2 regions of the Streptomyces sp. NPDC050625 genome follow, and region 2 is predicted to be linked to the other one. Evidence: riboswitches for the same ligand, from Rfam matches in the RefSeq annotation. Region 2 holds a riboswitch; the other holds the start of a gene.
The links. A riboswitch is a leader RNA that binds a small molecule or an ion and turns the genes downstream of it on or off. The one in region 2 is predicted to bind cobalamin.
Positions count from the first base shown of each region.

Region 1 (7,641 bases), on a different contig from region 2:
GCCGACCTCGTGGAGCGAGTAGCCCCAGCCGGTCCCGCGTTCCACGCCCTGGACGCGGACGTAGCGGGCGGGTGTGCCGGTGAACAGCGCGGTGTCCAGGCCGCCGTCGCCGGAGGTGGTGGACCAGACGGTCTGCCAGTGCGCGCCGTCGGTGGAGAGCTCGATCCGGTACGACTTCCCGTACGCGCGCTCCCAGTCGAGCGTGACGCGGCCGACCCGGTTGGTGGAGCCCAGGTCGATACGCAGCCACTGGTCGTTGCTCCAGTCGCTGGCCCAGCGGGTGTCCCGGGATCCGTCCACGGCCCGGCTCGGCGCATAGCTCGTGAACGGGTTCCACTCCGTCGAACTGGCCGTGGCCTCGGCCCCCTTGGCCAGGTTGACCCCGGCCTGGTGACGCTCGGTGGCTCCCCAGGTGTCGAGGTAGGACTGGGCACCGCGGAAGAGGTCCTTCACCACGTCCTGGCCGCCGACGAGCCGGATGTCCTCGATCCAGTCCGGGACGAGCCCGTAGTGCGCGGCTCCGTCGGTGTTCAGGTCCCAGGTGCGCCGGCCGGTCGTCTGCCGGTCGATGACGGAGCCGCCGTCGACACTGCGGAAGGGGTACACGACCTTGTTGGGCGCATCCGCGCCGCGGGGTCCCGGCCAGCCGCCGACGCCGTTCATGTCGGTGCCGTAGCCGTAGCCGACGTCGTACTTGTCCCGCAGCGCCTTCGTACGGTTCGCCTCGGCCACGAAGCCCTCCGAGCCGTGCATGTACTGGGCGATGAATCCGCCGAGGCCGTAGACCCGTTCGGTCCAGTTCAGGTCCATCCAGCTGTGCGAGGAGATGACGCCGGGGTACGCCTCCGACTCGAAGATGTCGAGCGCGCGGCCGACGGCCTTGACGCTCATGTGGTCGATCTCCAGCATCATCTTGCGTTTCATCATGCCGCGTACGGCGTACTCACCGAGGTCGGTGAGCCCGCGGACGTTGCACTGCGCGTCCGAGGCGTACGAGGGGACGCTCACGCCCGCCGGGAGTTTGGCCTCGGCCCCGGGCGCCGCGGCCGAGCCGATGGGGTTGTCGTGCTGGGGGCCGGTGCACTTCTCGGTCTTCCAGAAGGTGCCGGTGGACAGGAACTGCCCGACGTTGATGGCCGTTCCGAGGCTGCCGGAGTCGAAGCGGACGCCGCACAGCGCGTTGTCGAACTTGTGGCACAGGAACATGCTGCGCACGCCCAGCGAGTAGAGCTCGTCCAGGCCGGCGTCGATGTCCGCCTTGCTGCACTGCGCGATGTCCAGGATCTGCTTGCAGCCGAAGGGTTCGGAGGTCTCCACTCCCAGGATGACCGCCAGCTTGCCCTGCTCGATGACGTCGCGGGCCTGCGCGCTGTCGGTGACGATCCTGAACCAGCCCTTGCCCGGACCGCCGTACATCTTGTCGATGTACGCCTGGAGGTCGTACGTCATCCTCGCCTGCAGTCGGATCGACGTCATCTCGTCGCAGCTGCGGTCCTTGAAGAAGTAGACCGAGCAGATGACACCGTTGGTGACGAGGTCGTTGACGAGGACCCGCTGGCCGCCGCGCCAGGCCCGTTCCACCCAGGCGTAGTAGTTCTGCTGGTGGGTCAGGGAGTCGTGGGCCGGCCAGTCCTTGAACGTGGGCCAGCCGACCGGGTCGTGTCTGCCGTCACCGCCCTTGGTGATGAAGTCGAAGATCGCGAGGGAGCCGTCTGGGTAGTGCTCGGGACAGTCCTTGAGCGCGTCGGCGATCCCGGCCTCGGAGAACGTCTTGCCGCAGATGAGCCGCCCGCCGAAGGCCTCGTTGGCGAACAGGTGGTCGTGGGCGTCGACGAACCCGCGTACGTCGCCCTTGGCGTCGGTGCCGGTGAACGGCTCACCGGTGACATTGATCTGAGAGTCCGGCGTGGGTCGTGCCGTCGGATCCCACCAGTCGTTGCCGGCCGCCGAACTCGGGGTGGGGCCAAGGACTGCGGCCAGTACGAGGAGGAGCAGCGAGACCACGGTGACGTCTTTGCGTCTGCGGTACGGGCGTCCGGTCACGGTCACACACCACGTCCCTCGGTCGGGGGAAGCGCGGCCGACGAGCCGGGACGTGGCCAGCAGCAGACCCACCCGACTTGACATGACCCGCGCAAGATATGCCGACGAGGATCGCCACTGTTGCACGTGGAGTCAATAGCCGTGAAGGGTCGACCTGCCGACGGCGTCAGAACACGCACCACGAGCCTGATCGGAAGTCACGCCTCAACAACCCAGTGGGCCACCAGTACCTCACCGTCTGTTGAAGAAGAGGTCAGGCAGGCTGCCACAGTTCGATGCGGTTGCCCTCGGGGTCGGTGACCCAGCCGAATCGGCCGATGCCGTCCATGTCCTGCGTCTCCGCGGCCACGTCCGCTCCCTTGGCACGCAGTTGCGCGAGCATCGCGTCCAGGTCGCGGACCCGGAAGTTGAGCATGGTCTGCTGGGCTCGGGACCCGAAGTAGTCGGTCTCGGACTCGAACGGCGCGAACACCGTCGGCCCGGCTCCCTGACTCCACAGGCCGTTCTCGTCGGCGTCCAGGCCCAGGCAATCGCGGTACCACGCGCTCAGCGCCGCCGGGTCGGCGGCCCGCATGAAGTAACCACCGATTCCAAGCACACGTTCCATGCCGCCATCTTGCCAGGACTGCGGGCTGTCGGTGTGGATGCCGGTCGGCATCCTCATGGTCCTCGCCGTGACGGCCCTGCACGGCACGATGACCAAGGATTCAGCGTGGGCATGGGCACCGCCGTCTACGTCGTTATGCTCAACGCCCTGTGATCGTCCCGAGGAGAAGCAACCGTTGAAGCCCGGCAGCTACTACGAGCGGATGGACGACCACCGCTACAAGCCCACCCCGCACGTCGGCGGCGCCTGGGCCTCGGACGAACAGCACTTCAGCCCGCTCGGCGGCCTCGTCGTGCACGCGATCGACCGCCATCTGGCCGCGCGCCCCGGCTCCGGGCTGCTGCTGTCGCGCATCAGCTACGACATCCTCGGGCGGCTCGCCCTCGACGAGTGCGAGGTCCGGGTGGAGACCGTGCGCCCCGGCCGCACCATCGAACTCCTCGAAGCGGTCGTACGGATCGCCGACCGCCCGGTGGTCCGCGCCCGCGCCTGGCTGCTCGCGGCGCTTGACACCACCGCAGTGGCAGGAGGCCCGGGCGAGCGGCTCGCCCCGCCGGAGAGCCTCGCCGCGTGGCCGATGGCCGACGTGTGGCCGGGCGGCTACATCGCCTCCCTGGACGTCCGCCCGGTCGGCCCACCCCGGCCGGGCCGCACCACGGCCTGGGTCTCCACCCCGCTCGCCCTCGTCGCCGAAGAGCCGAGCAGTCCGCTCGCGTCCTACCTCGCTCTCGTCGACACGGCCAATGGCATCGCCGTACGACAGCCGCCCAGCGAGTGGATGTTCCCCAACGTCGACCTGACCGTCCACCTGCACCGCCGGCCCCGGGGCAACTGGACGGGCTTGGACACCACCGTCACCTTCGGCCCCACCGGCCAGGGCCTGACCAGCACCGTCCTGCACGACGTCGACGGCCCCGTCGGCCACGCCCAGCAGATCCTGACCGTCCGCCCCCAGCCGGATCGCTGAGCCGCCGCGGGCAGGCGGGATCCGCTTCTGCCGGCACCGTGCCGCAGGACGTCGCGAGAGGGCCCCCGGATGGTTCCGAAGGGCCCTCTTGAGTCCCGAAGGGATCAGTGCGCGGCTGGAACCGTCCGCGGGGACGAGGCTGTCGCGGGCTTGGGATTGAGCATCCGCTCGGCCAACTCGCCGAAGACGAGACCGAATCCGACCCACAGCACCGTCTGGATGGCCAGCGCGGAGAGCCGGAACCGCCACAGCAGGGTCGCCGGGAAGTCCTTCGGTACCTCGTTGATGACGGGCAGGAACGCGAACGCGAGCCCGATGGCGACGGCGAAGGCCGCCACCGCGGCGACGCTCGCGTACCAGGTGCCCAGCGAGGGCGCGAGCCGCTTGCCCAGGATGGTGGCGGCGATCGCGAGGAGGACGCTGAGCGCCATCATCAGGAAGTACAGGGTGGTGCGCTTGCTGATGGTGTCGGGGTCGCCCACGGAGGGCGGATTGGCGGGGTACTTGAGGAACGGCACGACGTACACGGCGAGCAGTGCGCAGCCGGACAGCAGCAGCGCGGTCGCCCGGGGGCTGAACCGGCCGACGCGGCCGAGTGCGAAGCAGAACGCGAGCGCCGCGATGCCGCCGAAGGCGACCCCGTAGACCAGGACGCCGGTGGCGAGTCCGGCGGTGGACTGCAGGGAGCGGGAGACGACCTCCATCTCGTGCTCGTGCGAGTGCGCCTCCTCGAAGCCGATCGCGTTGTCGACACTCGGCTCACCGAGGAAGTAGGCGACGACGAGGGCGAGCACGCCGGCGGCCAGGCCGGCGAGCATGCCCCGTACGAGGAGGTTTCTTACGGTTGTGGAGTTCATGGTTGTGCGGCGCCCCTCGCGTCAGTGGCAGGGGAAACCGAGCAGATGGCGGGCGTCGTGCACCCACTCGTGGACGTCCGTGCCGTTGATCACGGAGGTGGCGCCCTGCTCGGCGCCGACGAAGTACAGCAGGACCAGCATCAGGATGCCGAAGAAGACCGCCCAGGGTGCTATCGCCTTCAGCGGCAGCGTGGCGGGAACGACGGGGGTGGTGGCTGTCGGCTGGGCGACGGTCTGCGCCATGGCAGGGCCTCCTCTGGGAGTTCGCGTCCCATCTCGGTGGTGCATGGGACGACGGCCACGGGTCTGACTCACGAAACGCCCCAGGGGCCCTTCGAATACAGTGGCGCGACCGTGCCGGACTCCCACCGGCTTCCGTCTCGCCGTCGTCGATATCGCACCGACGGTACCGCGTGTCGGGGACACGGCCAAGACCGCACCCACCAGGCGTGATCTTCCTCTCCCGACGGGCGGTCCGGTGCGGGGCGTGGGGTCAACTCCCCGTCAGGTGTGGCAGGTGGGGGATCGGGGTCACGGGGAGCGTGGCCGGGATGCGCTCCAGGACGCCGCCCGCGAAGACGTCGTACAGGGGCAGTGTCTCCAGGTGCACATAGCCGATGTGGCAGTCGCAGGCGGCGAGTGGGCAGGGGCGGGGGCGCAGGGCGGTGCGGTAGGAGCCGTCGTAGAGGTTGCCGAGCGGGGTGGGCACGAAGTGGCAGCGGCGGACGGTGCCTTCGCCGTCGACGGAGATCACGGAGTCGCCGGTGCGGCAGGGCAGTCCCGCGCTCGTGTGCGGGTGCCTGCTGTACGGGAAGAGCGGGTCCAGGGCCGTCCACCGGTCGGCCTCCACGTCGGTGTACCGGTGTCCCTCGGCGGCGTTGACCCACAGGTAGACGTGCTCGGGCAGGTCGGCGCGCAGGCGCCGGGCCGCGTCGAGGTGGTCGGGCAGACCGACGATGCCGACGCTGAAGCGGATGCCGCGCTCGGTCAGTTCGCGGCATTTGGTGAGGAAGCGGTCGTACGGGGTCTGTCCGGGGTGGTAGGTGCACCACAGGGCCAGCGTGTCGCGGTCGGCCTCGGCGAGCCAGTCGGTACGGCAGCTGAGGTTGGTCTGGATCGCCACGCGCCGGATGTGCGGCAGGTGGGACAGGTCGGCGAGGGTGCGCCGGTACCAGGAGCGGACCAGGCCCTCTCCCCAGGGGGTGAACAGGATGGACAGGCGGTCGCCGGTCTGCTGCCGGGCCCAGGCGGCGAAGCGCTCCAGACAGGCGCGGTCCGCGCGCAGTTGGGCGCCGGTGTCGCGCCGCTTGGCGAACGGGCAGTAGGGGCAGTCGTAGTCGCAGGAGGCGAGGGGGCCCCGGTAGAGGAGGGTGAGGTCCATGGCGGGCCGCTCACTTCCTCTCGTAGGCGGCCATGGCGGCCCGGACCGCCGGGGAGAACAGGTCGGGGCCGATCGCATCGGAATGAGCGACTCCCTCGGGGGTGAGCCTGAGGGTGCCGGGGTCGTCGGTCAGCCAGCCCCGGTCGGCGAAGCGGGCGAGTTCGGGGCCGAAGTGGTCGGCGGGGGTGGTGCCGAAGCGGGCACGGTAGTCGTCGAGGCGCAGGCCCTCCGCCTGGAGCAGGGACTGCAGGAGGTGCCGGCGGCGGGCCTCGTCGGTGTCGATGGGGCGGCCGTACTCGGCGTGGGCGAAGTCGCCGGCCGGGCGGGACACGTAGTCGTCGATGATCGCGCGTATCTCGTGCATGCCCACGGCGTAGTCGAAGGAGTAGTGCAGACCCGCCGTGTAGGAGCGGGCGCCGCAGCCGAGGCCGATCATCCCGTCGGTCTGGCAGGCGTAGTCGTCGGCGCCCTGGGGCGGGGCGTCGGTGCGGCGGAACATGCGCATGGACTGCTGGGTGTAGCCGTGCGCGAGGAGGTGGTCGCGGCCGACGCGGTACAGGCGCAGCCGCTGTTCGTCCCAGGCGGGGTCGGGGCCGCTGCCGCGTCGGCCCAGGCCGGTCAGGGGGCGGACGTAGAGGGGGTAGAGGTAGAGCTCCTCGGGGCGCCAGGCGAGGGCCGCGTCCAGGGAGTGCAGCCAGGTCCGTTCCGTCTGGCCGTCGATGCCGTAGATGAGGTCGATGTTGAGGACGGGAATGCCGGCGTCACGGATGCGGGCGAGGGCCGACTCCACGTCGGCGCGGCGCTGCGGGCGTACGGCGGCGCGGGCCTCGGAGTCGACGAAGCTCTGCACGCCCAGGCTCAGCCGGGTGGTGCCGCGGTCGGCGAGGACCGTGAGCCGGTCGGCGGTGGCGGTGGCCGGGGAGGCCTCGACCGACAGCGGGACGGCGTTGAGGTCGGCGCCCATGCGGTGTTCGGCGATGTCACACAGCCGTTCGAGCTCGGTGGCGGTGAGGAAGGTCGGGGTGCCGCCGCCGAAGGCCGCCGTGGCGAAGCGGACCTCGTCCGTGTCCCCGAGCGCTTCGCGTACGGCCCCCGCCTGGCGCTCCAGGGCGTCCAGGTAGGCGCCGGTCAGGCCGTCGGGGGCGCCGATGCGGGTGAAGAGGTTGCAGAAACCGCAGCGGACTTCGCAGAAGGGGATGTGGAGGTAGAGGGAGAGGGTGTCCTTGGGTTCGGCCGCCCAGAGGGTGTTCAGCAGGGGGCGGTCGTGGAGCCGGCGGTAGGCGGTCTTGTGGGGGTAGGCGTACACGTAGCTCTGGTAGGGGCTGGTCGCCGTCGTCTGCTCGGCGGTGGTCATCGGGCGGCCTCCGTCGGGCGGGACGCGGGGTCCAGGACGAAGTGCGCGTAGGGCACGGTCCAGACGGACTCGTGGCCGAGGCGGTGTCCGGTGTATCCGTCGTCGCCGTAGGCGGTGCCGTGGTCGGAACAGACGACGGCGAAGCAGCGGCGTCTGCTGCTCGCGGCGGCGAAGAGCCGTCCGATGTGCCGGTCCACGTACTCCAGGGCGGCGGCGTGCGTGGCGCGGGTGTCCCCGGCCTCGCGGGTCGCGCCGGGCAGGTGGAACCAGTTCGGCTGGTGCAGGGCGGACACGTTGACGAAGAGGAACAGCCGTTGTTCCGTGGGCAGTTCGCGTACGACGTGTTCGGCGCACGCCACCTGGTTCTCGAAGGAGCGGGGGTCGGTCACGCCGAACTCCGGGGCCCAGTGGGACTCGTGGAATAGGCCGGGC
Region 1 covers NZ_JBFAIQ010000009.1:125,164-132,804, forward strand. The annotation lists gene AB0I54_RS22380 (discoidin domain-containing protein) at 1-2,049, opposite strand, end outside; gene AB0I54_RS22385 (VOC family protein) at 2,297-2,650, opposite strand; gene AB0I54_RS22390 (thioesterase family protein) at 2,853-3,617, shown strand; gene AB0I54_RS22395 (CbtA family protein) at 3,722-4,474, opposite strand; gene AB0I54_RS22400 (CbtB-domain containing protein) at 4,496-4,717, opposite strand; cobalamin riboswitch at 4,753-4,894, opposite strand; gene AB0I54_RS22405 (STM4011 family radical SAM protein) at 4,968-5,855, opposite strand; gene AB0I54_RS22410 (STM4012 family radical SAM protein) at 5,866-7,209, opposite strand; gene AB0I54_RS22415 (STM4013/SEN3800 family hydrolase) at 7,206-7,641, opposite strand, start outside.
Region 1: it holds a riboswitch for cobalamin, as region 2 does, so the genes downstream of both, AB0I54_RS22400 (CbtB-domain containing protein) here and cobT (nicotinate-nucleotide--dimethylbenzimidazole phosphoribosyltransferase) in region 2, are expected to answer to the same signal.

Region 2 (7,641 bases):
TTGTAGAAGCCGTCGCGGGCCGGGATGACGTGCCGGTGGTGGACGCCGCCTGGACGACCGAAGTGCCCTGCGGGGTCCCGGCGTTCGCCCTGCGCGAGCGCGGGCAGGACGTCCCGGCCAGGGGGCGATCGTAGGGTACGACAACTGGGACACCATGGCCCTGGCCTGCCGCCCACCGCTCACCACCATCGACACGAACCTCACCGAAGTCGGCCGGCAGGCCGCCCTGCGCCTGTCCAGTTGAACGGCAGCGATTGTCAGTTGCCCTGGATACGCTGCCTGGCGTTCGTCTTCGCAGTGCCTGTGGGGGGTGCCTGTGTGTGAGGGAATCGGATGGCTGGCCGACCAGGACGAGGGGCTGGACAGCGTGGTGTTCGCGCCCCGAAGTCACCTTCCTCCTCCATCGCTCGCAGACCGGCCCCAGCGATGTGGTGCGGGTTGCGGCATGTGGCGCCTGGTCGTACGCGGTGCTGCACCTGACCGACCCCACGCGGGACGATCTGGCGGTCACGGCATCACGCGGTGGTGTCGACGTCGTCCGGTACGTGTCGATGACGGGTCACCCGCCTGCGCAGCTGGGGCCAGGATCCGGACCAACTGCTGCCGGCACTCGTTGCGGGCGGCGTCCTGACCCCTGACGGGACGAGTCACCAGGCTGCGCCGACGGGCTCGGCCATGAGCGGCAACAGTCTCACGCTCACCGTGCTCGGGCAGCACTTCGGCCTGTGCCTGCCCCAAAGCAGTGTGATGCGCGCACCGCTGCCCGCCTACACGGTCCGCGGCCCGCTCGGCCCGGACCCGGACCCCGATGTCGACCTCATCCTCACCTGGGTCACTGAGCACGGCTACTCCCTGAACTGGGGCCGCAGCGGCCACGTACCGGCCTCCATCCGCGCCGCGTACGCCCATGCCACCGGTACGCGCTCACGCTGAGGCCGGAACGGGGGCAGTAGCCCACGAATGGCTGTCACACCAGTTGAGGGTGCGCTCGATTTCCCGGCCTGCTGGGCCTACCGCTCACACGGATACTTCCGCCAGGCCCGCGGACAGCCATCGCACCACCGACTCCGCGCTGTACGGCTGTCCTTGGGGGGCGATCCGCGGCAGGAAGCCGAGATCCTGGCCGATGGTGACGATGGGGGGCTCCACCATGCCGTGCGGACGGCGCTGCCCGAGCCCGACGGCGGCCAGCAGCCCGTTGCACAGGCACTGCCGTCCTTCGGTCTGCTCGGCGGCACCGCCCTTGCGGACGTACATCGCGCCGGGCTCCGCCGGGCAGCGATAGCCGATGGCGCCGTGCTCGGTGCGGTAGGGGGTGCGCAGATAGCCGAGGTCGCAGACCCGGGGGCGCGCCGAGCTCACGCGGGGGTCGGCCAACGTGCCCGGCAGGTCGGCGACCTTGAACGGAAAACTGGTCGGAGAGGCCGCAGGATCGTTGCGCACGGTCAGTGCGGAGCGAAGCTCGCGCTCGACCAGCTCCCGCCGCAACTGCGGATCAAGGCCGGACTCTTCGCAGAGCGCGAAGACACTGCCGAGTTGGACGCCCGCCGCGCCCGCTTCCCTCGCCCGGCGAAGCTGGTCCGGTCCGCACTGGCCGCCGGCGATCCAGAAGGGCAGGCCGAGGGCGGCCATCTTCGCGAAGTCAGGGGTGTCCCGGGGGCCGTAGAGGGGATCGCCCTGCTCGTCCAGGCGCATCGGACCGCGCGGCGGCGCGCTGTGCCCGCCGGCACGGTGACCTTCGACGACGAAGCCGTCCGGAGTGGTCTCCGGGGAACGGTTCAGATACGACGCCAGGGCCGGCAGCGAGACGATGGCCAGGACGTCGGGACGGCGCAGGGGCCCCGGCTGTGCTCCGCACAGCACTGAGGCCGGGTCGAAGCGCAGCTCTACGGGCTTGTCGTCACCATCGACGTCCAATCGCGCGGTGACGGGCTGCAGTTGGGCGAGCCGGGTCGCGATGCCCGGGATCTGTGCGGGAATGCCCGCACCGACCAGTACGTGGTCCACGCCGGCCAGGATCGCGCCGAACATGGCGGGGACCGTGGCGAGTTGGACCTTCTCCAGGTAGTTGATGCCGACCGGCCCTTCGTGGCCTTCCCGGGCGAGCCACACCTCACAGAAGTTGGCCACGACGGTCAGCGACCGGGCCGGGCACGCTTCGTCAGCCGTCAGCCGGGGTGTGGCCGCGAACCGCTCGCCGGCACCGATCCCGCCCTCGACGAAGTAGCGCTCCCGTATGGAATCGGCAAGCTCCGGTACGGGGAAGGCGGCCAGCGCCCGCCTCAGGTGGCCGCCCGGGTCACCGCTCTGCAGCACCCGGATGAGCAGCGTGTCCAGGGCGGTACCGGAGACGACACCCAACTGCCCGGTACGCGCGACGGCACGAGCCAGGCGCCAGCCGGACACCCCCACCCCCATTCCACCTTGGATCAGCCAGGGGAGGTCGGCCCTCGTCCGGGGTGTGCTCATGGGTCCTCGCAAGGATGGTAGCCGGGTCCGGAACGCGTACTTACGGTTCCGTAACCTACGATACCGTAACCATATTTCGTGCCATCCACCCCCAGGTCCGGTACAACTCGGCAGAACAGGCGGCCCGACGGGACCCAGGCGGCGCCCGAGTCCCGCAGGCTGATTCAGCTGTGCTTGCTCGAGACCTCCGCGGAGTCGAATGTGGCCATGTCGCGCAAGGCACGCACCCCCGCCTGCACGAGTGGCAGGGCCAACACGGCACCGGTGCCCTCACCGAGCCGCAGCCCCAGGTCGACCAGCGGATGCAGGCCGAGGTGCCGCAGGGCGATGCTGTGCCCGGGCTCGACCGAGCGGTGTCCGGCCACACAGGCGGCCAGGGCATCAGGGGACAGCGCGGCCGCGACCAGAGCCGCCGACGAGGCGATCACCCCGTCCAGGATCACCGGGACCCGGCGCGCGGCGGCGCCCAGCACGAACCCGGCGATCGCCGCGTGTTCCAGGCCGCCGACCGCCGCCACCGCCCCGACCGGGTCGTGCGGGTCCGGCCGGTGCAGCTCCAGAGCCCTGCGCACCACCCCCACCTTGTGCCGTCGGGCCGTGTCGTCGATTCCCGCTCCGTGACCGGTCACGTCGTCCGGGTCCGCACCGGTGAACGCGGCGATCAGTGCCGCGGACGCGGTCGTGTTGGCGATGCCCATGTCGCCGGTGAGCAGGCAGCGGGAGCCGTCGTCGACGAGTTCCGCGGCGACGCCGATGCCGACCTCGATGGCGTGGATCGCCTCCTGACGGGTCATGGCCGGAGCGCCGGTCATGTCCGCGGTTCCGGCGCGGACCCGGCGGCGCAGCAGCATGCCCGGGGTCGTGTCCGAGGCCGACACCGGAGTCACGATACCCACGTCCACCACGACCACCCTGGCTCCGGTCTGAGCGGCCAGGGCGTTCACCGCGGCGCCGGAGGCCAGGAAGTTGGCGACCATCTGAGTCGTCACCTCCTGCGGCCAGACGCTGACGCCCTGGGCGTGGACACCGTGATCGGCGGCGAAGACGGCCACCGCGGCCGGCTCCGGCATCGGCGGCGGGCAGCTGCCCGCCAGACCCGCGAGTTGGACCGACACGTCCTCCAGCAGGCCCAGCGAGCCGGGCGGCTTGGTCAGGTGGTTCTGGCGGTCACGGGCCGCGGTGCGGGCGCCGGAGTCCGCAGGGGTGATGGCGGCCAGGGTGCGCTCCAGCAACAGGCCGACGGCGGGGTCGGCGGCAGGCCGACGGATTGGATCGGAGCCGGACGAGGACACCGTGTCGGAGCCGGACGAGGACATCATGTCGGAGCCGGACGAGGGCACCATGAAGGAAGTTCCTTCCGCTGTCGGCGGTTCTCCACGCCGCCGTGAACGGGCCGCGCCCGGGCGGGTAGTGCCTGGCTGCGGGACGGCCGGAATATCCTGGCTCCCGGATCTCGGCGCCCGGCTCGTACAGCACGGGTACCGGCGCCGACTCCCGGCCTTCCCAGCGGCCGGCTCGCACCGGCTGCCAGTGGCCATCTGCGGGAGGCAGCTCCCCGGTCACAGTGGCGGGCCCGCCCCGGACTTGGGCCATCGGCCCGCACCGGAGTTCCTCCGCACCGTCGCCCGCATCCTGCCACACTCCGCCGTCGGCAAGCAGCCGCCCGACGGGATGTCCTGCCGGGCCGGTGCGGGTCGGCGCACGGCCGAACGCGAGGGACGTGCGGGCTGTGCCGCCGTGTCAGGACCGGCTTGGAAAGCATGCCGGTCCATATGGCCCTGGGTAAGGGCCGGACGGCCCCCTCCGGTGGAGTGGGTGCGCGGCCAGGATCGGCGGGAGCGGGAGCCGAGGAGGGGGTGCGATGGCGGACACCGAGGCGCTGCTGGCCGACGCCGTGGGAGCACGGCACGTTCTGGCCGGGGCAGAGATCCCCCCTGAGTACGCCGGTGACGAGTCGCTGACCGCCGTACCGCAGACGCCCGCGTACCTGGTCCGGCCCGCCGCGGCCGCCGAGGTGGCGGACGTGCTCAGGATCGCCGGTGGGGCCGGGATCCCGGTGACCGCCCGCGGCTCGGGGACCGGCATGTCGGGGGGATGTGTGCCCCGGCCGGGCGGGATCACGGTCTCGTTCGAGCGGATGAACCGCATCCTGGAAGTGGACGCCGTCAACCACGTGGCCGTCGTACAGCCCGGTGTCACCCTGGACCAACTGGACCACGAGGCCGCCAAGTCCGGCCTGCACTACCCCGTGCGGCTCGGCGCGCCCACCGCCAGCATCGGCGGCACCATCGCCACCAATGCCGGCGGGATGCACGCCGTACGGCACGGGGTCACCCGCCACCACGTGCTCGCCGTCGAAGCCGTCCTGGCGTCCGGCGAGATCGTGCGCGGCGGCGGCAAGTACGTCAAGACGTCCACCGGCTACGACCTGGCCCAGCTCCTGGTCGGTTCCGAGGGGACGCTCGCCCTGGTCACGGAGGCGACGCTCCGGCTGCGGCCGCGGGCCCGGCACTCCACGACCGTACTGGCGGCGTTCGCGTCGGCCGAGGACGTCTTCCGGTCGGTCCCGCCGCTGGCGGGCGGGGGCCTGGAGCCGGCCGCGCTGGAGTACGTGGACCTGCTGGCCATGGCGGCGATCGCGGACGACCAGAAGACGGGGCTGGGCGTTCCCGCGTCCGTGCGGCTGACCGCGCTCGGCTATCTGCTCGTCGTGCTGGAGAGCCGCTCCGTGACGCGGCTCCAGGAGGATGTCGAGGCGGTCGGTGAGCAGTTGCTCGAACACGGCGCGGTGGACGTCTTCGTGCTGCCCGCGGCCACGGCGAGGAGGCTGGTCGAGGCCCGTGAGCGAGCCTTCTGGACGGCGAAGGCGGCCGGTGCCGACGACATCGTGGACGTGGTCGTGCCGCGCGGCGAGCTGCACGGGCTGCTGGCCGCCGCCCAGGCAGCCGCCGAGGACACCGGGTCGCTGGTCACCGGCTGCGGCCACGCCGGCGACGGCAACGTGCACCTGTCGGTCTTCCAGCCGGACCCCGTCCGCCGCGACGAGGTGCTGCGGCGGCTGTTCCGGGCGGGCCTGGAGCGGGGCGGCGCCGTCTCCGGCGAGCACGGGATCGGCAGGGCGAAGAAGTCGTACTTCCTGGAGTCGGAGGACCCGGCCAGGGTAGAGCTGATGCACCGGATCAAGCACGCCTTCGACCCGGGCGGAATCCTCAATCCCGGTGTGCTGCTCGACTGAAGCCGCCGGCTCCTCATCCCCACGGGCATGACCATCACCAGGCGAGGACGGGACGAGACGTGAACGGTGCGGAAGCGGTCGTGGCGACCCTGCGGGCGTGCGGCGTGGAGGTGTACTTCGCCAACCCGGGCACATCCGAGATGCACCTGGTCGCCGCGCTGGACGAGGAACCGGAAGTCAGGGCCGTGCCCTGCCTGTTCGAAGGCGTCGCGACCGGGGCGGCCGACGGCTACGGCCGGATGACCGGCCGACCCGCCGCCACCCTGCTGCATCTCGGACCGGGCCTCGGCAACGGCCTGGCCAACCTCCACAACGCGCGGCGCGCGGCCACCCCTGTGGTCAACCTCGTCGGCGACCACGCCACGCACCACAAACCGCTCGACGCGCCACTCGAGTCGGACATCGACGCGCTCGCCGGGGCCGTCTCCGGTTGGGTATGCCGCTGCAGCGACGCGCCGGCCGCCGGTATCCACGCCGCTGCCGCCGTGGCCGCCGCTACGGCACCACCCGGCCAGGTGGCCACGCTGATCCTGCCCGCCGACATCTCCTGGTCGCCCGGGGCCTCTCCGGCCCCACCGCTGCCGTTGCAGCCGCCCGCACCCGTGCCGGACGACACGGTGACCGCCGTCGCTGCCGCACTGCGCTCCGGAGAACCGACCGCGATCCTGCTCGGTGGCCCGGCCACCCGCGCGCCGGCGCTGCGCGCGGCGGCCCGCGTCGCCGCCACCGGGGCCCGGCTGCTGTGCGAGACCTTTCCGGCGCGCCTGGAGCGCGGCGCGGGCCTGCCCACCGTCGAGCGGCTCGGGTATCTGCCCGAGGGCGCTCGCGCCCAACTCCACGGCCTACGGCACCTGGTGCTGGTCGGCGCCCGCACCCCGGTGTCCTTCTTCGCCTATCCGGAGACACCCGGCCTCCTCGTCCCTCGCGACTGCCACGTCCATACCCTGGCCGGCCCGGGCGACGACGCCGTACAGGCCCTCGCGCACCTGGCGGACCTGCTGCCGCACGCGACTGCGGCCGCGGCGGCCCGGGCCAGGCCGGAGCCACCCGCGGGCGATCTGACCGGTGAGTCGGTCGCCGCCGCTGTGGGAGCCATGCTGCCGGAGGGGGCGATCGTGGTGGACGAGGCGAACACATCCGGCCTGTGGCTGCCCGCGGCCACCGCCGGTGCCCCGCACCATGACTGGCTGACCCTCACCGGCGGTGCCATCGGCCAGGGCCTGCCGCTGGCCGTGGGCGCCGCGATCGCCTGCCCCGACCGGCCGGTGGTGTGCCTGGAGGCCGACGGCAGCGCCATGTACACCCCCCAGGCGCTGTGGACGATGGCCCGCGAGGGCCTGGACGTCACCATCGTCGTCTACGCCAACCAGTCGTACTCCGTCCTGGAGATGGAGTACGACCGCCTGGTACCGACCCCGGACGGCCGGGCTCGCGGGCGGGCCGCCCGGGACCTGCTGGACCTGTCCCGCCCGGACCTGGACTTCGCCGGACTCGCCCGGGCAATGGGAGTGCCCGCCGCCCGCGCCACCACCGCCGAGGAGTTCACCGCCCAGCTGGCCAAGGCCCTCAACGAGCCCGGCCCCCATGTCATCGAGGCCCGCGTGCCCCCGCTCTTCGGCCCAGGTCGCGCGTCATGACGGCATGGCCGGAGAATTGTCCGACAAGGTGGCGTTCCGACGGTCCACGGCCTCGTCGAAGTAGAGCCAGCCGTCCACTTCGAGGTTCGTCTCGGCCGGCCGGAGCTCGAGAGCAGGTGCCGCGGCATCCAGCAGGCGCCGGACCGTCCCCGGCTCGTAGAGGTTGAGCCAGCTCTGGTCCGGAAGCCGTACCACTGTCCCCGACTCGAAGTAGCCGTTGGAAATGACTCCGGTCGGGGTTGGGGCAAAGACCAGGGACAATCGGCGCCCAGGTCCTCTCAAGGCTCCCTCGGTGAACAA
Region 2 covers NZ_JBFAIQ010000008.1:223,025-230,665, forward strand. The annotation lists gene AB0I54_RS21340 (hypothetical protein) at 676-933, shown strand; gene AB0I54_RS21345 (nitronate monooxygenase) at 1,018-2,469, opposite strand; gene cobT (nicotinate-nucleotide--dimethylbenzimidazole phosphoribosyltransferase) at 2,634-3,812, opposite strand; cobalamin riboswitch at 3,902-4,083, opposite strand; gene AB0I54_RS21355 (FAD-binding oxidoreductase) at 4,331-5,704, shown strand; gene AB0I54_RS21360 (acetolactate synthase large subunit) at 5,764-7,341, shown strand; gene AB0I54_RS21365 (hypothetical protein) at 7,336-7,641, opposite strand, start outside.